DNA from 3 places in the Streptomyces sp. FIT100 genome. Region 3 is predicted to be linked to each of the others. Evidence: riboswitches for the same ligand, from Rfam matches in the RefSeq annotation. Region 3 holds a riboswitch; each other region holds the start of a gene.

Region 1 (7,401 bases), 2.9 Mb from region 3:
CGTCGGGGAGCTGGTGTCGGCGGCCTGCTCGTCGGTGTGGCTGACGATGAACCGGGTGCCGGTCAGGACGAGGACGGTGACATGGCGGCGGACCTCGTTCGCGTCGAACGTGGTCTCCTGGTGCACCAGGTACGACGCGATCGGCTCGCCGCCGACGGCGGCCTCCACCGCCTCGGCCACGAGAGCCGGGTAGTAGCCGCTGCGCTCGATCGCCGCGCGCAGCCCCTGGGTCGTCGTACCGGTCTTCGCCATGGGCTCCATCCTACGGGCCCGCGGGACCCTGGGAGTCCGCTCGTGGTGCGCTCGTGACCGGCGCGTGGCGGGCGGCTCAGTAGCTGGGCAGCGTGCGCGGGCCCAGGTCGGTACGGGGCGGGGGCGGCGCCAGGCGTACGGACGCGCCGAGCACGGAGAGGCCGTGCTGGGCGACGACGACCGGTTCGAGGCTGATCGCGACCACCTCGGGGTGGTCGTCGACCAGCCGGGAGACGCGCAGGAGCAGTTCTTCGAGGGCGCGGGTGTCGACGGGCGCGGAGCCGCGCCAGCCGAAGAGGAGCGGTGCGGTCCGGATGGATCGGACGATCGCGGCGGCGTCGCGGTCGGTCGCGGGGACGAGGCGGTGGGCCGTGTCGCCGAGCAGCTCCGTGGCGGGCCCCGCGAGCCCGAAGGACAGCACGGCGCCGACGGCCGGGTCGATGGCGGCGCGTACGACGGTGTCCACACCGCGGGGCACCATGGCCTGCACGACCGGCTGGAGCTCCTCCGCCTTCCCGAGCGCCTCCGTCAACTCGGCGTACGCCTGGCGCACTTGCTGCTCGTCGGCGAGGTCGAGGCGGACGCCGCCGAGGTCGGGGCGGTGGCGCAGGTGCGGGGCCGTGGTCTTGAGGGCGACGGGGTAGCCGAGGCGCGCGGCGGCGTGGGCGGCGGCGTCCGGGGCGGGTGCGGGAAGGGTGGGCCGCACAGGGATCCCGTACCGTGCGAGCAGCTCGCGCGCGTCCTCCTGGTGGAGCGTGACGCCCCGCTCGCCCGGAACGCCTTCCAGCACCCGTCCGACGAGGGCGGCCGCGCCGGCCTCGTCGATGTCCTCGTACTCCGGCACCTTCCCGGGCTCGGCCGCCTCCCGCCGCCACTGCGCGTACCGCACCGCCTCGGCCAGCGCCCGAACGGCCCGCTCGGCCGCGGGGTACGCGGGAATCCGCGCGCCGGCGCGGGCGCCTTCGCCGGGACCGGCCGCGGACGGGCCGGACCGGCCGGGCGTGTCGGGAGCCGTCGGGCCCGGAGACGAAGCCGGAGCCGGAGCCGGGGCAGGGGCAGGGGCAGTCGCCGGAGCCGGGGCCGTTGCGGGAGCCGTCGGGCCCGGGCCCGGGCCCGGAGCCGGAGCCGGAGCCGGAGCCGGAGCAGAGGCAGGGGGAGGGGGAGGGGCAGTCGGCGGAGCCGGAGCCGTTGCAGGAGCCGGGGCCGAGCTCGTCGCCGCGGCGAGGGCCTCCGCCAGGCCGCCGAGTTCGACGTGGACCACCAGGACCGGCTTCGGCGGGGACGAGGCCGCCGCGTCGCGGAGGGCCTCCGCCAGGATCTCGCCGTCGCCGGACTCGGTGACTCCGCCGTCCCCGACCCACGGGATGGCGTTGACGACCACCGCGTCGCACGCGTCGTTCCGCAACGCCTCCGCCAGCGCCGCCCTGAAGGCGTCCGGTGTCGCCGCCGTCGTCAGGTCGCGCGGCCGCAGCGGCCGCAGCCCCTCCGTCAGGCAGGCGTCGTAGGTGAGGAGCCCGAGCGACTCGGAGTTCCCGAGGATCGCGACCCGCGGCCCCGCCGGCAGCGGCTGCCCCGCGAGCAGCAGCCCCGCGTCGACGAGCTCCGTGACGGTGTCGACGCGGATCACGCCCGCCTGTGCCAGCAGCTCGGAGACCGTCGCGTACGGCACGCGCGTGGTCGGGACCGCGTGCCCCGGGGGCGCGCTGCCGCTGTGCCGCGCGCCCCGCACCACCACGACGGGCTTGACCGCCGCCGTGCGCCGGGCGAGACGCGTGAACTTCCGCGGGTTGCCGATCGATTCGAGGTACAGCAGGACGACGTCGGTGCCCTCGTCCTCGTACCAGTACTGGAGGAAGTCGTTGCCGGAGACATCCGCCCGGTTGCCCGCCGAGATGAACGACGAGAGCCCCGCGCCCCGTCGGTGCAGCCCGCTCAGCAGCGCGATGCCGATCGCGCCCGACTGGGTGAAGAGCCCGATCCGCCCGGGGGCCGGGCTCTCGGGCGCGAGCGAGGCGTTCAGCCGGACCCCCTCGGCGGTGTTGATGATCCCGAAGGCGTTGGGGCCGATGATCCGCATCCCGTACGAACGCGCCTGGCGCACCAGTTCGCGCTGCCGGCCGCGTCCGTCCTCGCCGCTCTCCGCGTAGCCCGCGGCCAGGACGACCAGCCCCTGCACCCCGTGCTCGCCGCAGTCGGCGACGGCGTCCGGCACCCGGTCGGCGGGGACGGCGAGGACAGCGAGGTCCACGGGCTCCCCGGTCTCCGCGACGATCTCGGCGACCGAGCGGTACGCGGGCACGCCGTCCAGCTCCCGCGCCTCAGGACCGAGGGCGCGGTTCACCGCACGGATACGCCCCGTGTATCCGGAAGCCAGGAGATTGCGCAGCACGGTGCGGCCGACCCCGCCCGGCGCCCGCCCCGTCCCGATCACCGCGACCGACCGGGGCGCGAGGAGCCGCTGCACGGAGCGCGCCTCGGCCCGCTGCTCCCGGGCGCGCTGCACCGCGAGGGACCTGGCGGTCGGCTCCAGGTCGAGCGTGAGATGGACGGAGCCGTCCTCGAAGCTGCGCCGCTGGGTGTATCCGGCGTCCGTGAAGACCTTGATCATCTTGCTGTTGGCGGGCAGCACCTCCGCCGCGAACCGCCTGATCCCCCGCTCCCGCGCGACCGCCGCGATGTGCTCGAGCAGTGTGGACGCCACACCTCTCCCCTGGTGCGCGTCCTGCACCAGGAAGGCGACCTCCGCCTCGTCCGCGGGCGCGGACGCCGCCCTTCCGGTGCCGTCGATCCGGTCGTAGCGCACGGTCGCGATGAACTCCCCGCCGACCGTCACCGCGAGCCCCACCCGGTCCACGTAGTCGTGGTGCGTGAAGCGGTGCACGTCCTTCGCGGAGAGCCGCGGGTACGGCGCGAAGAAGCGGTAGTACTTGGACTCGTCGGAGACCTGCTCGTAGAAGCTGACGAGCCGCTCGGCGTCCTCGGTGGTGATGGGCCTGATCCGGGCCGTGCCGCCGTCGCGCAGCACCACGTCTGCTTCCCAGTGGTCGGGGTACGCGTGGTCCGACGGGGTCTGCATGGGGCAAGGTTACGACCCGGACACGGGTCGCGAAGCCCGAAGTGCAGGTGCACGCTGGGTCCACGGATTCGCGGCACGGCCGTAGGCCGGTACGAGCACTCCGCAACACATGACACAATGGTCTAGACAACCCCTAGCACTTGAAGGGCATCACCATGGCTGAGCGCCGCGTCAATGTCGGCTGGGCCGAGGGCCTCCACGCCCGCCCCGCCTCCATCTTCGTCCGTGCCGCCACGGCCTCCGGCGTTCCCGTCACGATCGCCAAGGCCGACGGCACCCCGGTGAACGCCGCCTCGATGCTCGCGGTGCTCGGCCTCGGCGCGGAGGGCGGCGAGGAGATCGTCCTCGCCTCGGACGCGGACGGCGCCGAAGCCGCTCTCGACCGTCTGGCGAAGCTGGTCGCCGAGGGTCTTGAGGAGCTTCCCGAGACCGTCTGAGACGGTCGCCCGGCCATCGGCCGGCCAAGGCATGCACACGACTGAGCCGCGGCACCGGAATTCACCGGTGACCGCGGCTCCGTCGTATGCGCTCGGCGGTACACGCTCGTCCGTATGCGCTCGTCCCTATGCGCTCGTCCCTATGCGCTCGGCAAAAGCCCCGGGAAAACGAAGAAACAAAAGCGCCGACCTTTGTATACGGCGCCTTTGTTAATAGCGGACGCTCGCCGTGTTTACGGCATGTTGCGAAGTCCTCACGGCCCTCTGCGGCGCAATTCGCAGCCGGTGCGCCGCCGTCGTGCGCTCCGCGTGCAGGGTGGTGAGCGCCCGTGCCCGCTCCACGTCGCCCCGCGCGACCGCGTCCACGATGGCGCCGTGCTCGCCCCAGGACTCGACCGGCTGGGCGGGCGCCTCGACGGTGTACATCCATGCGATCTTGTGGCGGAGCTGGGTGAGCAGCGCGATCAGTCCTGGGCTGCCGGACGCCTGCGCGAGCGTCTCGTGGAACCAGCCGCCCAGCGAGCGCAGATCCTCGCCCTGGCCGCGCCGGGCCCGCTCCTGACCCAGTCTGACCAGGCCACGCAGGACCTTGAGATGCGCGTCCGTGCGTCGCTGGGCAGCGCGTGCGGCGCCGAGGGGCTCCAGCAGCAGCCGGATCTCCAGCAGGTCGGCCGCCTCCTGCTCGGTGGGCTCGGCCACACACGCGCCGGCATGCCGCCGGGTGGTGACGAACCCCTCCGACTCCAGGGTGCGCAGCGCTTCGCGCACCGGGACACGCGAGACGCCGTAGCGGCGCGCCAGCTGCTCCTCGGTGAGCCGGCTGCCGCGCTCGAAGACGCCGGAGACGATGTCGTCGCGGATCGCCGTGCATACCGAGCGCGCAGGAATGCGCATACCGAACCTCCGCCTTTTATCCGCGCGAAACCCAGCCGAAGGGTTGTCTGTTCGGTGACTCTATTGCAGCGGACCGGAATTTCCGATGGTCTACGGCGGTTCACGGTAATGCATGGATATCTTTTGGCCGGAAGACGACGAAGGAGAAGGCCCCGGGGTGGACCGAAGGCGAAGGCCCCGGGTCCGGTCGGCGTGACCGGACCCGGGGCCCCGCTGGTGTCAGTGCCGCCCGGAGCGGCCGTCAGACCCTGACGCCGTGGCCGCGCAGGTACGCGACCGGGTCGATGTCCGAGCCGTATTCGGGGCTCGTGCGGGCCTCGAAGTGGAGGTGCGGTCCGGTCGTGTTGCCGGTCGCCCCGGAGAGTCCGATCCGCTGGCCCGGGGTGACGGTCTGGCCGACCGAGACGCCGATGGAGGACAGGTGGCCGTACTGGGTGTACGTGCCGTCCTTCATACGGATCACGATGTTGTTGCCGTACGCACCGCCCCAGCCGGCCTCCACGACCTCGCCCATGCCGACGGCGACGACCGGGGTCCCGGAGGCGGCGTGGAAGTCGACACCGGTGTGGGTACCGGAGGACCAGACGGCGCCGCCGGCCTGGTAACCCGTGGAGACGTAGGAGCCGGCGACCGGGAGCGTGTAGGACATCAGGCGCTTGCGCTCGGCCTCACGGGCGGCGCGCTCCTTGGCGGCACGCGCCGCCTTGGCGCGGGCCTCCGCCTTGCGCTTCGCCTCGGCCTCGGCCTTGGCGCGGGCGGCGGCCAGATCGGCCTCCTGCTGCTGGGCGTCGGCCTGGGCGTCGATCCGGTCGGCGAGGGTGGTGTCGTCGGCGACGACGGCCTGGAGCAGGCCGGTGTCCTCGACGGCGAAGGTGTCCGTGTCGGCGGCGAGCGCCGGGGAGGCGAGGGTTCCGATGACGCCGGTGGTGGCGATGGCCGCCGCTCCGGCGATGCCCGCGCGCTTGCGCGCCAGCCGGCTCGGACCACGATGCTTCCCGGTGGCACGGGTGAACGCCATGAAGAGGCTGATCCTTTCCTTCCTTCTCGCCTACCGGGTTAGCTGACGGGTTCGGAGCAGGAAGGTCTCCTACGGGCCCCTCCGCACAGACGAAGGCGTCCGATTCACCCCAAGGGGGACATGTGGGTCCCCGGTTCCCCAGGCTCGCGCCCGACGGGGACTCGGCGATGGCTGCCCGATGCCGCGGGCGCGGCTGGTGCAACCGGCGGACAGCGCAGATGACGCTAAGCCGGTCATCTTTCAATCACCAAACGGACACCCGGAATTGTTGTTCATGCCACAGGGCAGACACGCCGTCTCGCCAACAAAACGGACATACGGAAGGGCCCCGTTGGCGCACCGCCAACGGGGCCCTTCCCTCTGCTCGGGAGCCGCTCCCCGGTCAGCCGGGATCCACTCCTCGGACAATCAGCCCGTGACGACCGTCACTTGTCCGATGCCGAGCGCCCGCACCGGCTCCGCGATCTGGGAGGCGTCACCGACGAGGACGGTGACGAGCCGGTCCACCGGGAAGGCGTTGACGGCCGCGGCCGTCGCCTCGACGGTGCCGGTCTCGGCCAGCCGGGCGTAGAGCTCCGCCTGGAAGTCGTCCGGGAGGTGCTGCTCGACCTGGTCGGCCAGCGTGCCCGCGACGGACGCCGCCGTCTCGTACTTGAGCGGGGCCACGCCCACCAGGTTCTGCACGGCGACATCGCGCTCGGCGTCCGTCAGACCCTCCGCCGCGAGGGTGCGCAGCACCTTCCACAGGTCGTCCAGAGCCGGCCCCGTGTTCGGGGTGTCGACGGAGCCGCTGATGGCGAGCATCGCCGCGCCCGTAGCCCCTCCCGGGGAAGAAGGCGCAGCGGAGCGCAGGACCTGGCCGAAGGCCCGGACCCCGTACGTGTAGCCCTTCTCCTCGCGCAGGACACGGTCCAGGCGGGAGGTGAGGGTGCCGCCCAGGCAGTACGTGCCGAGGACCTGGGCCGGCCAGACGCGGTCGTGGCGGTCCGGGCCGATACGCCCGATGAGCAGCTGCGTCTGGACCGCGCCGGGGCGGTCGACGATGACGACGCGGCCCGTGTCGTCGGCGGTGATCGGCGGCGCGGGGCGGCGCTGGGCGGCGCCGCCGGACCAGTCGCCGAGGGTGTCGGCCAGCACGGTGTCCACGTCGACACCGGTGAGGTCGCCGACGATGACGGCGGTGGCGGTGGCGGGCCGGATGTGGGCCTCGTAGAAGGCGCGCACGGCCGCGGAGTCGATGCGCTCCACGGTCTCCTCGCTGCCCTGGCGGGGCCGGGACATCCGGGAAGTGGCCGGGAAGAGCTGCTTGGAGAGCTCCTTGGCGGCGCGGCGTGCGGGGTTGGCGGTCTCGTGCGGGATCTCGTCCAGCCGGTTCTGTACGAGCCGCTCGACCTCGCTGTCCGCGAACAGGGGCGCGCGCAGGGCCTCGGCGAGCAGGCCGAGCCCCTTCGGCAGCCGGGAGACCGGCACCTCCAGGGAGACCCGCACGCCGGGGTGGTCGGCGTGCGAGTCGAGCGTGGCGCCGCAGCGCTCCAGCTCGGCCGCGAACTCCTCCGCCGTGTGCTTGTCGGTGCCCTCGGAGAGGGCGCGGGCCATGATCGTGGCGACACCGTCGAGCCCTTGGGGCTCCGCGTCCAGCGGGGCGTCGAGGAAGATCTCGACGGCGATCACCTGCTGGCCGGGGCGGTGGCAGCGCAGCACGGTCAGCCCGTTGTCGAGCGTGC
Region 2 (7,401 bases), 1.7 Mb from region 3:
CCGTCGTAATCACCGTGTGAGGCGGCCGCCGAGGGCCGCGCGAGGCGGTGCCCTTCGGCGGCCCTTGCCGGCCCTCGTCGGCCCTCGCCCGCTACAGCTTTTCGACCGGCGCGTACCGCAGCAGCAGCCGCTTCGGCTTCGCGTCCCCGAAGTCGATCGTCGCCTGCGCATCGCCGCCCGAACCGGTCACCGCCATCACGGTCCCGAGCCCGAACTGGTCGTGGGTGACGCGGTCCCCCACCGCCAGTGCGATCACCGGCTTGTCCGTCGTCCGCCGCGTGGCGAAGCCCGAGGGGCCGGAACGCGAGCGGGACGAGGAGAGCGACGAAGAGAGCGAGGACGTGATTCCGGACGTCGGTCCGGCGGGCGCGGCCATCGGGCCCGTGCGCTTCCACTGCAGATGCGCGTCCGGGATCTCCTCCAGGAACCGCGACGGCGGGTTGTACGCCGGCTGGCCCCAGGCGCTCCGCATCGACGACCGGGTCAGATAGAGCCGCTCGCGGGCGCGTGTGATGCCCACGTACGCCAGCCGGCGCTCCTCCTCCAGCTCCTTGGTCTGGCCCAACGCCCGCATGTGCGGGAAGACGCCGTCCTCCATGCCCGTGAGGAAGACGACCGGGAACTCCAGACCCTTGGCCGTGTGCAGCGTCATCAGTGTGATGACGCCGGCGCCTTCTTCGTCCTCGTCGGGGATCTGGTCGGAGTCGGCGACGAGCGCGACCTGCTCCAGGAACTCGGCGAGCGTGCCCGAGCCCTCCTCGTCGCCGCGCGCCTGCTCGTATTCGAGCGCGACCGCGGCAAGCTCCTGGAGGTTCTCGATACGGGTCTCGTCCTGCGGGTCGGTCGACGCCTGCAACTCGGCGAGGTAACCGGTCCGTTCGAGCACGGCCTCCAGGACCGTCGCGGGGCCCGCACCGGACTCGACGATCGTGCCGAGCTCCTCCATCAGCGTGTTGAACCGCTTCACGGCGTTCGCGGAGCGGGCCGCCATGCCGTACGCCTCGTCCACGCGGCGCAGCGCCTGCGGGAAGGTGATCTTCTCGCGCAGCGCCAGCGCGTCGACCATCGCCTCGGCGCGCTCGCCGATGCCGCGCTTGGGCACATTGAGGATGCGGCGCAGCGGGACGTTGTCCTCGGGGTTGGCGAGGACGCGCAGGTAGGCGAGGACGTCCCGGACCTCCTTGCGCTCGTAGAAGCGCACGCCGCCGACGACCTTGTAGGGCAGGCCGACGCGGATGAAGATCTCTTCGAAGACGCGGGACTGGGCGTTCGTCCGGTAGAAGACCGCGACGTCGCCGGCCTTGGCCTCGCCCGCGTCCGTCAGCCGGTCGATCTCGTCGGCGACGAACTGGGCCTCGTCGTGCTCGGTGTCCGCGACGTAGCCGGTGATCTGGGCGCCTGCGCCCGCGTTCGTCCACAGGTTCTTGGGGCGGCGGCTCTCGTTGCGCTCGATCACCGCATTGGCGGCCGACAGGATCGTCTGCGTCGAGCGGTAGTTCTGCTCCAGCAGGATCGTCGTAGCCTCCGGGTAGTCCTCCTCGAACTGGAGGATGTTGCGGATCGTGGCGCCGCGGAAGGCGTAGATCGACTGGTCGGCGTCGCCCACGACGCACAGCTCGGCCGGGCCGAGGTCCTCGTACCCGGGGCCGACCAGCTCGCGCACCAGCGTGTACTGCGCGTGGTTGGTGTCCTGGTACTCGTCGACCAGGACGTGGCGGAACCGGCGCCGGTAGTGCTCGGCAACGTCCGGGAACGCCTGGAGCAGATGGACCGCGGTCATGATGATGTCGTCGAAGTCCAGCGCGTTGGCCTCGCGCAGCCGCGCCTGGTACATCCGGTACGCCTCTGCCAGCGTCTTCTCGAACCCGTCGGCGGCCTGGTCGGCGAAGGTCTCCTCGTCGATCAGCTCGTTCTTCAGGTTCGAGATCTTGGCGCTGAACGACTTCGGGGGGTAGCGCTTCGGATCGAGGTCGAGGTCGCGGCAGACGAGGGCCATGAGCCGCTTCGAGTCGGCGGCGTCGTAGATCGAGAAGGACGACGTGAAGCCGAGCCTCTTGCTCTCCCTGCGCAGGATGCGGACGCAGGCGCTGTGGAAGGTGGAGACCCACATGGCGTTGGCGCGCGGGCCGACGAGGTGCTCGACGCGCTCCTTCATCTCGCCCGCGGCCTTGTTGGTGAACGTGATCGCCAGTATCTGACCGGGGTGGACGTGGCGGGTCGCCAGCAGATGGGCGATCCGGTGGGTCAGCACCCGGGTCTTGCCGGAGCCGGCGCCGGCCACGATGAGCAGGGGCGAGCCGGTGTGGACGACGGCGGCGCGCTGCTGCTCGTTCAGGCCGTCGAGCAGTGCGGCCGGGTCCACGGCGGGGCGGTGCGCTCCGTCCCGGTAGTAGGCGTCCCGGGCCGGGGGCACGTCGAACTTCCCCTCGAAGAGGTCGTGCGGGACCTCCTCGCGGGGCCCGTGCTCGTCCGGCTCGTGGAGCTCGTCGTGCTCGGGCGGCGGGGGCTCCTCCGGTCCCGAGGTGCGCCGGAGGTCCGCCAGGAAGCTGTCGTCAAAGAGGCTGCTCATCGCTTTACGAGTCTAGGCCGCCGCACTGACACTCCGCCGCCGCCTTGGCGACAACAGGTCCCCTCCCGCCGCGACCGGTCCGCGGTCCGGCCTGCCGCCCGGTCCGCCGTCCGGTCCGCCGTCCGGTCCGCCGTCCGACCCCTGTCCGGCCTGCTGCCCAGCCGGCCGTGCGGCCGCTTCCGGCCGGGCACGCTGCGTGGCGCAACGACCACGGCACGCTAAGGTCACGAAAATGTATCGGACATATCGCGCATCGTCCTTCACATGGGCCCCACACTTTGGCTAGCGTGCACGCCCAGGCGGCCCGAACCCCCTTGGCGACCAACGCCGATCGGGCAGCCCACGCCGAATCCGGACTTTCCGCAAGGAAGTTCGGAACCGGGGACCCACCATGCGCAACTGGGGTGAATCGGGCCAAAGTCAACTCGGCCCGTAGGACAGCCTTCCGTTCCGTCCGAACCCGACAGCTAACCCGGTAGGCGGTCGACGGAAGGAGATGGCGGCCTTGGCGTCGCATCGCAAGACCCGTACCCGTACACGTCCCCGTACGAAATCCCCCGCCGTCGGGTTCACGACGGCCGCCCTCGCGGGCATGACCCTCCTCTCCACCCAGAGCGCCCAGGCCGAGCCGCGGCCCAGCGTCGAAGAGGTCCAGAAGAAGGTCGACGACCTCTACCGGCAGGCGGGCAGTGCGACCCAGCAGTACAACAAGGCCAAAGAGGAGACCGCGCAGCAGCGCCGCGAGGTGGGCCAGATCCTCGACGACGTCGCCAAGCGCACCGAGTCGCTGAACGAGGCGCGCCGCACGCTCGGTTCGTACGCGGCGGCGCAGTACCGGACCGGTGCGGTCACGCCGACCGCGGCGCTGCTCTTCGCCGACAGCCCGCAGGCGTACTTCGACCAGACCCATCTGATGGACCGGCTCTCCGACGAGCAGCGGGGCGCCGTCGCCGACTTCGAGAAGCAGCAGGCGGCGGCCGCGAAGCAGCGCGCCAAGGCGACGGAGAGCCTGGAGACGCTGACCGCCTCGCAGCAGTCGCTGCGCACCAGCAAGGAAGCCGTCCAGAACAAGCTCGCCGAGGCGCGGACGCTGCTGGCGGAGCTGACGGCCGAGGAGAAGGCGCGGCTCGCGGAGCTGGAGCGCAAGAAGGCCGAAGAGGCCCGCCGCAAGGCCGAGGAGAGGGCCAGAGCCGAGGCGGAGGCGAAAGCCAAGGCCGAGGCGGAGGCGGAGGCCGAGCGCCGGGCACAGGAGCAGGCGCAGCAGGAGGAAAGCGCCGGGACCGGGACCGGTTCGGGTACGGGTACCGGTACCGGCACGGGCAGCTCGACCGGCTCCGGCACCTACGCCGCCAAGGCCGAGAAGGTCCTCGCCTTCGCCCGCGCCCAGATCGGCAAGCCGTACGTCTGGGGCGCGACCGGGCCCAGCTCGTTCGACTGCTCCGGCCTCACCCAGGCCGCGTGGAAGGAGGCCGGCGTCGAGCTGCCCCGCACCACGTGGGACCAGGTCGAGGTCGGCACGCGCGTCGCCACGGCGGACCTGCTCCCCGGTGACCTGGTCTTCTTCTACGACGACATCAGCCACGTCGGCATCTACATAGGCGACGGCAAGATGATCCACGCGCCGAAGCCGGGCACGAACGTCCGCGAGGAGTCGATCTACTACATGCCGATCTACGGGAGCGTCCGACCGGCCTGACGCCCTGTCGTGCGCGAGACGCGTGACTGACCCCCGGCCGCGGGCGGCCGGGGGTCAGTCACGTCTCCGGACGGGCTCGGTCACGTTCCCGGCCGGGTGTCACGTCCACAACGTCGCGATGCTGCAATTCCCGGGGGACAACCCCCGGACCCCCGGCCCGGTGTCACGTCCACAACGTCGCAATGCTGCAATTCCCGGGGGACAACCTCCGGCCCCCCGGCCGGACGTCACGTCCACAACGTCGCAATGAAAATGTTCGCCAGCGTCAGGCCGCCCACCGCCGCGAACGCGCCCTTGCCCACCGTCTCCTCGTCCCGCTTGACGTAGACCAGGGCGAGGATCACCACCAGCACCGCCAGCTTGATCCCGACCTTCAGGTTGTTCACCGCCTGGTCGTCGGCCTGGTTGAGCCCCACCAGCGCCACGCCCGTGACCAGCATGGTCAGCGCACCGTGCAGCATCGCGGGCGTGAAGCGCGCCGTTCCCTCGCCCATCGACTTCATCTGGGTCAGGAAGCCGCCGAGCAGCGCCGCGATACCGATGATGTGCAGGGCGACAAAGACATTGATGAGTACGTCCATGGCACCGGAGCCTAGCCGCACGGTCCGAAAGCGACCCCGGCGGTCCGACTCCCGCCAATAACGGTCATGGTGGCGCCTCGCCCCGCCCGGCAGGTTTAGCGTCCTCCCCCAGGTGACCGACTCCCCACCGCCGCCGGCAGCAGGGCGGAACGGTCGGCCACCACGCCGATGGATCCGGCGGCGGTCCGCCTCCCCTGGGCGGTCCGCCGCCGGACCGTACCGCACGATCCACCTGCCGGACTCCGGAAGGACTGGCCCCTCGTGGCAGCGCACCGCAAACCCAAGCAGCAGCGCACGTTCGGCGGATCGGCCGGGCGCACCGCGCTCACCCTCGCGCTGGCCGGTGCCGCGACCGCCACCGCCTTCGACGGCTCCGGGCACGCCGAGCCGCGCCCCACCCCCGAGCAGTTGAAGGCGAAGGCCGACAAGCTCTACCAGGAGGCGGAGGAGGCCACCGAGAAGTACAACGGCGCCAAGGAGGCCGCCGGCCGGGCCCGGAAGGCGGCGGAGGAGCTGCGCGACGAGGCGGCACGGCGTACGGAACGGCTCAACGCCTCCCGCAACGCGCTGGGTTCGATAGCCACCGCGCAGTACCGGGCCGGCGGTCTCGACCCCGCCGTGCAGCTCGCCCTCGCCGCCGACCCGGACAGCTATCTGGCCGGCGCGGAGCTGGTCGAGCGGGCCGGGGCCCGGCAGGCGGCCACGGTCACCGGGATCCAGCAGCAGGCGCGGGAGCTGGCGCAGCTGCGCACGGAGGCGGGCGAGCGGCTCGCCGAACTTCAGGCGCACCAGGCGGAACTGGCCCGGCACCGCACGACGGTACGGCGCAAACTCGCCGCCGCTGAGGCGGTCCTGGCGCAGCTCACCGCCGACCAGCGCACCGCGTACGCCGCCCAGGACGGGGCCTCGGGCTCCCGGGCCGCTCGCGACGCCGGCCGCAGCGGCATCCCCGCCGCCCCGGTCCCGGCGCCCAACCCCCGTGCCGCGCAGGCCGTCGCGTACGCCTACGGGGCGCTCGGGAAGCCGTACGTGTGGGGTGCGACCGGGCCGTCCTCGTACGACTGCTCCGGGCTCACCCAGGCCGCCTGGCGCTCGGCCGGGGTGTCCCTGCCCCGGACGACGTACACGCAGATCAACGCGGGCCGCAGCGTGCCCCGCTCCCAGCTGGCGCCCGGGGACCTGGTCTTCTTCTACTCCGGCGTCTCGCACGTGGGGCTCTACATCGGCGCCGGGCAGATGATCCACGCCCCGCGGCCCGGCGCACCGGTCCGCATCGCGCCGATCGACCAGATGCCCTTCGCCGGCGCGACCCGGGTCGCCTGAGCCCCCTCAGACGAGCCGGCGCGCCGTCGCCCAGCGCGTCAGCTCGTGCCGGTTCGACAGCTGGAGCTTGCGCAGCACCGCCGACACATGTGACTCGACCGTCTTCACGGAGATGAAGAGCTGCTTGGCGATCTCCTTGTACGCGTATCCGCGCGCGATCAGCCGCAGCACCTCCCGCTCCCGCTGGGTGAGCCGGTCCAGGTCCTCGTCGACCGGCGGCGCGTCCGTCGACGCGAAGGCGTCCAGCACGAAGCCCGCCAGCCGCGGCGAGAACACCGCGTCCCCGTCCTGCACCCGGAAGATCGAGTCGACGAGGTCGCTGCCGGTGATCGTCTTGGTGACGTAGCCGCGGGCGCCGCCCCTGATCACGCCGATCACGTCCTCCGCGGCGTCCGACACCGACAGCGCCAGGAACCGCACCGGGTGCTCCCCCGCCATCAGGCCCGCGCAGCGGCGCAGCACCTCCACGCCGCCGCCGCCCGGGAGGTGGACGTCGAGGAGCACGACCTCGGGGCGGGTCGCCGTGATCACCGTGACGGCCTGGTCGACGTCGGCGGCCTCGCCGACCACCTCCACGCCCGTCTCCTCCGTGCGCCCGATCTCGGCCTGGACGCCGGCGCGGAACATCCGGTGGTCGTCGACGAGCACGACCCGTACGCGGCGCTCCGTGGCCCGCTGCTCCTGTGCGTCGGTCTGCTCGGTCATCCGTCCGCCCTCTCCCTCTCCCGCTCCATCTCGAGCTCCACCTCCGTGCCCCCACCGGGCACGGACCGCAGCCGCGCCGTCCCGCCGTTGCGCTGCATACGCCCGATGATCGATTCTCGTACGCCCATCCGGTCCTCCGGTACCGCGTCCGGGTCGAAGCCGGGCCCCCGGTCCCGGACGGAGACGAATACCGTACGGCCCTCGACCTCCGCGTAGACCTGGACGGCGCCCCCCTCGCCACCGTACTTCGCCGCGTTGACCATCGCCTCGCGTGCGGCCTGCATCTGTGCCGTGAGCTTCTCGTCGAGCGGGCAGTCACCGACGACCACGACCTCCAGCGGGACGCCGTGCTTGTCCTCGACCTCGGCGGCCGCCTTCTTCACCGCCTCGGCGAGCGTCGTGGGCTCCTCGTCCTCCTCCTTGCCGGTGCCCTCCGGCCGGTACAGCCAGTTCCGCAGCTCGCGCTCCTGGGCGCGGGCGAGCCTGCGCACCTCGCCCGGATCGTCGGCGTTCCGCTGGATCAGCGT
Region 3 (7,401 bases):
GCGCAGACCGCGCGGCGGCCGGCCGAGCTGGTCCTGGAAGGCGGCGATGTCCGCCTCGGTGGGCGGGGTGTGCTCGGTCGTGGGAGGTGGCGTGTCCATGTTTCCGTACGTCTGTCTCTTCGTTGTCCGTGTTCGTCCGCCGGCGGCGTCCGCTAGGGAGTGTCTTCAAAGTGGCGTCGTCCGCCCGAAGGGCGGGGCCGGCGGCGTCTGGTGCGTGCGATCGCAAGGCGGAGGAGGGAGTCCATGCGGAGCATAGGCGACCGACGACAACGCAGCGAGGGTGCGTGCCAGACGCCGCCGGGCAGACGGGACTTTGAAGACACGACCTAGCGGCCGGCGTCCGCGTGGTCCACGCCGTCCCAGACGTTCGAGTACCAGGGGCGGTCCACACCGCCCTCTTCGGCGCGGTGCCGCTCGGCGGCCTCCGGGTCGATCATGATGTAGCCCGTCTCGCCGGGCAGGACCATGTGCAGGTGCTCGCGGGCCAGCCGCATGACGTACGCGTCGTCCTGGAGCCGCGCCTTCTCGTCGCGCAGCCGCTCCACCCGCTCGCGGGCGGCCTCGGCGAGCCGCTCCTGCTCGGCGATGTCGTTCCGCTGCGACACGTACTGCCGCATCGGGTAGGCGAGCGCGACGATCATCGAGCAGACCACGAGCGCGAGGAAGGCCGCCCGGCCGGTGAGCCGGGAGCGGCGCGCCTGGCGGCGGGTCTGCGAACGGTAGACGCGGGCGGCGGTCTGCTCACCGAGCAGCCGCAGCCGGGTCGCGGTGGAGAACCGGTCCCTGGCCATGTGCGCGTCTCCCCTTCACGTGCGTACGTCCCCGCACACGGTACGGGACCGAGTGCGGGGACGTACGTAACTACCGGTCTACCGGGCTACCCGGCTCAGCCCTTGCTGTGCTTAATGGTCCGCAAAGCGGAACCGCGGGAACGCCGAGCGGCCCGCGTACACCGCGGCGTCGTCGAGGATCTCCTCGATGCGCAGCAGCTGGTTGTACTTGGCGACGCGCTCCGAGCGGGCCGGGGCGCCGGTCTTGATCTGGCCGCAGTTGGTGGCGACGGCCAGATCGGCGATGGTGACGTCCTCGGTCTCGCCGGAGCGGTGGGACATCATGCACTTGAAGCCGTTGCGCTGGGCCAGCTCCACGGCGTCCAGGGTCTCGGTCAGCGAACCGATCTGGTTGACCTTGACCAGCAGGGCGTTGGCCGCGCCGTCCTCGATGCCGCGGGCCAGGCGCTCCGGGTTGGTGACGAACAGGTCGTCGCCGACGATCTGGACCTTGGCGCCCAGCTTGTCGGTGAGCACCTTCCAGCCGGCCCAGTCGTCCTCGAACAGCGGGTCCTCGATGGAGACCAGCGGGTAGGCGGCGACGAGCTCCTCGTAGTACTCGGTCATCTCGGCGGCCGAGCGGGACTTGCCCTCGAACTCGTAGGAGCCGTCCTTGTAGAACTCGGAGGCAGCGACGTCGAGCGCAAGCGCGATGTCCTTGCCGGGGGCGTAGCCGGCTTCCTTGATGGCCTCGAGGATCAGGTCGAGGGCGGCACGGTTGGAGTCGAGGTTCGGCGCGAAGCCGCCCTCGTCGCCCAGGCCGGTGGAGAGCCCCTTCTGCTTCAGGACCTTCTTGAGGGTGTGGTAGACCTCGGTGCCCCAGCGCAGCGCCTCGGAGAAGGACTCCGCGCCGATCGGGGCGATCATGAACTCCTGGATGTCCACGTTGGAGTCGGCGTGCGAGCCGCCGTTCAGGATGTTCATCATCGGCACCGGGAGCAGGTGCGCGTTGGGTCCGCCGAGGTAGCGGAAGAGCGGGAGGTCGGACGCCTCGGACGCGGCGTGGGCGACGGCGAGGGAGACACCGAGGATGGCGTTGGCGCCGAGGGACGCCTTGTTGTCGGTGGCGTCGAGGTCGAACATCGCCTGGTCGATCAGGCGCTGCTCGGTGGCGTCGTAACCGACGAGCTCCGGGCCGATCTGCTCGATGACGGCGAGGACGGCCTTCTCGACGCCCTTGCCCTGGTAGCGGTTCTGGTCTCCGTCACGGAGCTCAATGGCCTCGAACGCACCGGTGGAAGCACCGGAGGGCACGGCAGCACGGCCGGTGCTGCCGTCGTCGAGGCCGACCTCGACCTCGACCGTGGGGTTGCCTCGGGAGTCCAGGATTTCCCGGGCTACGACGACGTCGATGGACGGCACGAGCATCTCCTTCTGGGATGTGACGCTAAGGGTGACCCCGGCGGGTGCGGGGTCGGTGCAGGGTCGCTTCGCCTTGCGACATGAGCCTAACCGGCCCGGGGGCGGCGGACCGCCGCTGCCCGCCCCGTGGGACGAAAAAGGGAAGGAAAGCGACAGAAACCCCGGCCCGGCACGCACGGGGGAAGGCGCGCCGGGCCGGGGTGGCTGGAGTGGCCGGGGAAGGCCGGGGGGACGGGGGGACGGGGGTGCGCCCCGGGGGGTCAGCTCAGGTGGAGCTTCTGGCCCGGGTGGATGACGTCCGCGTCGTCGATGATGTCCTTGTTCAGCTGGAACAGCTTCTGCCAGCCGTCCTCGACCTTCTCGGCCTCGGCGATCTTGCTGAGGGTGTCGCCGGCCTTGACCGTGTACTCGCCGTCGCCCTTCTTGACCGGGGCGGCGGCCGGGCGCTCGGAGCGGGTGGTCGGGACCTCGGCGCGCTTCGGGGCCGGGGCCGGGGTCTCGGCGCGCTTCGGGGCCGGAGCCGGGGTCTCGGCCTTGGCCTCCGCCTTGGGGGCGGCGGGCTTCGAGGCCGGGGCCTCGGCGCCGCCGCCGGTGTACGCGGCGTTGGAGAGGCCGACGCCGCAGTGCGGCCAGGCGCCCTTGCCCTGACCGTCCAGGACCTTCTCGGCGATCTCGATCTGCTGGGCCTTGGTGGCCTGGTCGGCGGTGGAGGCGTACGCCGTGCCGCCGTACCCGGCCCAGGTCGAGGCGGAGAACTGGAGGCCGCCGTAGAAGCCGTTGCCGGTGTTGATGGACCAGTTGCCGCCGGACTCGCACTGGGCGACGGCGTCCCACTCGGAGGCGGTGGCGGCGGAGGCGGTGCCGGAGGCCATCAGCGGGGCGGCGACGGCGGCGCCGGTGACGCCGGCGAGCGTGGCTATACGAGTGGCCTTGGACGGGCGACGGTGCTTGCCCTTGCCGGAAAGCAGCATGGAGTATCCCCTCACCGACGCCTGCGAGGTGAGCTGTCGGGTTCGGGCCAAGTGAGTGCCCGGCCACGCGAGTTGCGTGACTTCACCCCAAGCCGTTCCCGTCCTCGTCGGGCGGGTACGGCACTTACCTGGGTCCCCCGCTCCTGCCTACGGCGCTTGCGCGTCGACTGTTCCCGCCGGCCGCCGGCAGGATTCGGCGTGCGGTCGTCGGGGCCCGCGTTGGCGAGCGGTTCAGACCGTAAACGCACTCCTCCCCGATGTTCAAAGCCGAACATCGGGGAGAAATCACCCCTATTTGACGGGGAGAGTTGTCCGTTTTCGCAGGTGAGAGGCGTGATGACCGGAGTTGACCGATGAGACACGCCAGTTGATCGGAAGAGACTCATGTCTCACTTGCGCAGAACCGGACATAAGCCAGCGAATCGCCTCGCGGCTACTCCGTCAACTGCCCCTGCCCCAGGCCGAGGTCGAGGCTCTGACCGGGAAGGATGAGATCGGGGTCGGAGCCGACGGTCTCCTCGTTCGCCTCGTACAGCGCGGGCCAGCCCCCCGGCACCTCGTTCGCGTCCGCGATGGCCCAGAGGTTGTCGCCGGGGCGGACCGTGTACTCATCTTCCGCGGTGGCGTCGTCCCGTGCCGATCCGTCACCCCGCGAGGCATGACGACCGGAATCACGACCATTGCCCGAATTGCCCGTATCAGCCGACTCGCCCGCTTTGCCGGCCTCGTCGGTGGCGGCACCGCGATGCTTGCCGGAACCGCCGGCCTCCGCATCGCCGGTCGCGCCGGAGTCGGAGCCGGGGGCGGTGGACCCTGACCCCGAGGGAGCCGCCGCCGGGTCCGAGGACTGCGCCGGGGCCGGCGAACCGGAGGACGAAGGAGGCGACGAGGCGTCGGCCCCGTCACCGAAGGTCGGCGGGTCCACCTGCCCGGCCTCGCCGTCCTGCGCATCGGCCGTGGCGCTCGGGGCGGCGCCGGTGTCGGCCTTGGCCTTGCCCTTGGCCTCGTCGACCACGAGCCCGGTCAGCAGGGCGCAGCTCGGCCACGCCGTCGGCCCCTGGGCGGCGAGCACCTTCTCGGCGACCGCGATCTGCTGCGAGCGGCTGGCGAGGTCGGCGCGCGGCGCGTACGCCGTACCGCCGAACTCCTCCCAGGTGTCCTGCGAGAACTGCAGCCCCCCGTAGTAGCCGTTGCCGAGGTCGGCGCTCCACATGCCGCCGCTCTCGCAGTCCGCGACCCGTTCCCAGGTGGCGGTGTCGGCGGCGGAGGCGGAGCCCGCGCCGAGCAGCGGGATGGCGATGGCCGATCCAGTCACCCCTGCCGCGACAACGAGTGCGGGGGCCTGACGGGGGCGGCGGTGCCGACCGTTCCCGGAGCGCATGCGGTTGGCCTTTCGTGTGACTGCTGACGACTGCTGGCGACTGCTGAGTCGTCGGTGAACGTAGCCGCAGTCGAACGTCTGTCACAAGCCGATGCAGCGCAGATCACGTAAAAGTCACAGCCTTGACGGGGCGTCAGATGGTTTCGGGGGTGCTGTTCTTGATTCCCTGGGGGACGTCCCCAGACCCCCAGGCAACGGGCAGAGTGCGCAATCCGCGCATGATAAGTCCCCCACGCCACCGCAAATCGGAAGGATCCACCGCAAGCCGCAAGTCGGGCAGCCGGGTCAGCAGAGTCGCGAGCGCGGTCTGCCCCTCCAGACGCGCGAGCGGTGCGCCCAGGCAGTAGTGGATGCCGTGCCCGTAGCCGAGGTGCTGGTTGTCACTGCGGGCGAGGTCGAGCGCGTCGGGGTCGGGGAACCGCTCCGGGTCGCGGTCGGCGGCCGCGAGGACGACGAGGACCGGATCGCCCACGGCGATGTCCTGCCCGCCGAGGGCGAGCGGCTCGGTCGCGAACCGCCAGGTGGCGAGTTCGACGGGTCCGTCGTAGCGGAGGAGCTCCTCGACACCGGTCTCCAGGAGCGCGCTGTCGCCGGCGGCGAGGGACGTCTGGAGGCGGGCGCGCTGCTCCGGGTTCCGCAGCAGCGCGTACACCCCGTTGCCAATGAGGTTGACGGTGGTCTCGAAACCGGCGAAGAGCAGGATGAAGGCCATCGCGGCGGCCTCGTTCTCGGTGAGGTGCTCACCGTGGTCGCTGGCCCGGATCAGCCCGGAGATCAGGTCGTCCCCCGGCTCCTCGCGCTTGCGGTGGATCAGCTCGGCGAGGTAGCCGCGCATCCTCTTCACCGAGCGCGCCACCCCGCCCCGCGGACCGCCGCCGTGACGGATCATCATCCCCGCCCAGTCCCGGAAGTCGTCCTGGTCCTCGGTGGGAACGCCGAGCAGGTCGCAGATCGCGTAGATGGGGAGCGGGAAGGCGAAGTCATGGATGAGGTCGGCGGTTCCGTCCGCCGCGAAGTTCTCGATGAGCCGGTCCGTCAACTCCTGCACCCGCGGGGCGAACTCGGCGACACGGCGCGGGGTGAACGCCTTGGAGACGAGGCGGCGCAGCCGGGTGTGGTCGGGCGGATCGATGTTCAGCAGATGCGTCATCAGCTCCGCCTTGCGCTCGCCCGGGATCCCCGTCTTCCCCTTGGCGTGCGCCGGCTCGTCGTGGTGCGCCGGGTTCTTGCTGAGCCGCGGGTCCGCGAGCGCCTGCCGGGCGTCCCCGTACCGGGTCACCAGCCACGCCTCGACCCCGCTGGGCAGCCGAGTCCGGTGCACGGGCGCGTGCTCGCGCAGCCAGGCGTAGGCGGGGTAGGGGTCGGTCGCGAACTCCCAGGTGAAGAGGGGAGGGGGTTCGGGGATGCGGGACGGCTGGTCGTGCATGGCACGACGGTAACGCGCCGCGGCTGGATCACTCGTTCGGCGGATGCCTCGGTATTCCCCCTGGGTACGCTGACGGTACGCGCCAGACTCCGTCGCATGGGAGCGCTGATGAGTGCCGCAGCCGAAGACCAGCGGAACGAGCAGGACGACACGGAAGAGCGGTACGCCTTTCCGATGCCGCCGGCCGGTGGGTGGACAGCGGACGACCTCGACCGGATCAAGGGTCTCCCGCCGCACACCGAGCTGATCGACGGGGGACTGTTCTTCGTGAGCCCGCAGACCTTCTTCCGCATGGCCGCACTGCGCCTGCTGGAGAACGCCCTGGTGCAGCAGGCGCCGGAGCACCTTTACGTCATCCGCGAGATGACCACGAAACTCGGCAAGCGCGACCGGCCGGAGCCCGACCTCATGGTGGTGCGGGAGAGTGCCCTGGGCGGGCCCGAGCAGACCTGGTATGCACCGGCTGACATCCTGCTCGCCGTCGAGATCGTCTCCGACGAGTCCGTGGAGCGCGACCGCGAGCTGAAGCCCCGAAAGTACGCCGCCGCCGGGATCCGGCACTTCTGGCGGGTCGAGAAGAACGACGGGTTGCCCGTCGTGTACGTGTACGAACTCGACCCGGCGACGAACTCCTACGCCGTCACCGGCATCCACCACAACAGGCTCAAGGTCGACGTCCCGTTCCCCGTCGAGATCGACCTCACCGCCGTGGACAGGCGGCGGGACGGGCAGGACTGACGGGCCCCGGTCGTCAGGCCCCGTTCTCCATGGCCAGGATCGCGTCCCGGTAGGCGCGGGCGGCGGCGCGCAGGGCGGCCTCAGGATCCTGGCCGTGGGCCTCGGCCCGTACGGCCATGGCCAGCAGCTCGTACCCGACGGCGTGCTCGCCGTCACCGGACGGCAGTGGGACGTCCAGCCCGGCCGTGCGCACGCGGGAGGCGAGCTTGGCGGCCAGGGCGAGGCCGGGCTGCCCCAGCGGGATGCCGTCGGTGACCGAGTCGCGCTGCTTCTCGATCGCCTTCGTGCGCAGCCAGTGGGCCTTGACGTCCTCGGGCGTCTCGGCGTGCTCGTCGCCGAAGACGTGCGGGTGGCGGTGGATGAGCTTGTCGACGATCGTCCCGGCCACGTCGTCGATGGAGAACGGCTCGTCCCCCTCCTCCTCGCTCGCCTCCTGCGCGATGCGGGCGTGGAAGACCACCTGGAGGAGCACGTCCCCGAGCTCCTCGCGCAGCTCGTCGCGGTCGCCGTCCTCGATGGCCTCGACGAGTTCGTACGCCTCCTCGATGCCGTACTTGGCGAGACCCTTGTGGGTCTGCTGCGAGGACCAGGGGCACTCACGGCGGATCCGGTCCATGACCTGCACCAGGTCGAGGAGCCGGGCTCCCGGGAGGTCGTACGAGCCGGGCAGCAGCTCCAGGTCGGGCATCTGCA

The links. A riboswitch is a leader RNA that binds a small molecule or an ion and turns the genes downstream of it on or off. The one in region 3 is predicted to bind cyclic di-AMP.
Region 1: another riboswitch for cyclic di-AMP. It lies ahead of KK483_RS27215 (M23 family metallopeptidase); the one in region 3 lies ahead of KK483_RS13590 (transglycosylase family protein).
Region 2: another riboswitch for cyclic di-AMP. It lies ahead of KK483_RS21895 (C40 family peptidase); the one in region 3 lies ahead of KK483_RS13590 (transglycosylase family protein).

Annotation. Positions count from the first base shown of each region.
Region 1 is NZ_CP075715.1:6,040,658-6,048,058, reverse strand. Features, by position in the region: gene KK483_RS27235 (DUF5998 family protein) at 1-252, opposite strand, end outside; gene KK483_RS27230 (bifunctional GNAT family N-acetyltransferase/acetate--CoA ligase family protein) at 329-3,328, opposite strand; gene KK483_RS27225 (HPr family phosphocarrier protein) at 3,484-3,765, shown strand; gene KK483_RS27220 (GntR family transcriptional regulator) at 3,976-4,659, opposite strand; gene KK483_RS27215 (M23 family metallopeptidase) at 4,901-5,677, opposite strand; cyclic di-AMP (ydaO/yuaA leader) riboswitch at 5,690-5,854, opposite strand; gene KK483_RS27210 (pitrilysin family protein) at 6,086-7,401, opposite strand, start outside.
Region 2 is NZ_CP075715.1:4,820,455-4,827,855, reverse strand. Features, by position in the region: gene KK483_RS21905 (M23 family metallopeptidase) at 1-9, shown strand, start outside; gene pcrA (DNA helicase PcrA) at 92-2,569, opposite strand; cyclic di-AMP (ydaO/yuaA leader) riboswitch at 2,903-3,067, shown strand; gene KK483_RS21895 (C40 family peptidase) at 3,066-4,265, shown strand; gene KK483_RS21890 (hypothetical protein) at 4,493-4,846, opposite strand; gene KK483_RS21885 (C40 family peptidase) at 5,108-6,169, shown strand; gene KK483_RS21880 (response regulator transcription factor) at 6,176-6,874, opposite strand; gene KK483_RS21875 (ATP-binding protein) at 6,871-7,401, opposite strand, start outside.
Region 3 is NZ_CP075715.1:3,116,903-3,124,303, forward strand. Features, by position in the region: gene KK483_RS13575 (DUF501 domain-containing protein) at 1-99, opposite strand, end outside; gene KK483_RS13580 (septum formation initiator family protein) at 327-791, opposite strand; gene eno (phosphopyruvate hydratase) at 903-2,192, opposite strand; gene KK483_RS13590 (transglycosylase family protein) at 2,453-3,163, opposite strand; cyclic di-AMP (ydaO/yuaA leader) riboswitch at 3,167-3,328, opposite strand; gene KK483_RS13595 (transglycosylase family protein) at 3,597-4,544, opposite strand; gene KK483_RS13600 (cytochrome P450) at 4,678-5,970, opposite strand; gene KK483_RS13605 (Uma2 family endonuclease) at 6,079-6,708, shown strand; gene KK483_RS13610 (nucleoside triphosphate pyrophosphohydrolase) at 6,722-7,401, opposite strand, start outside.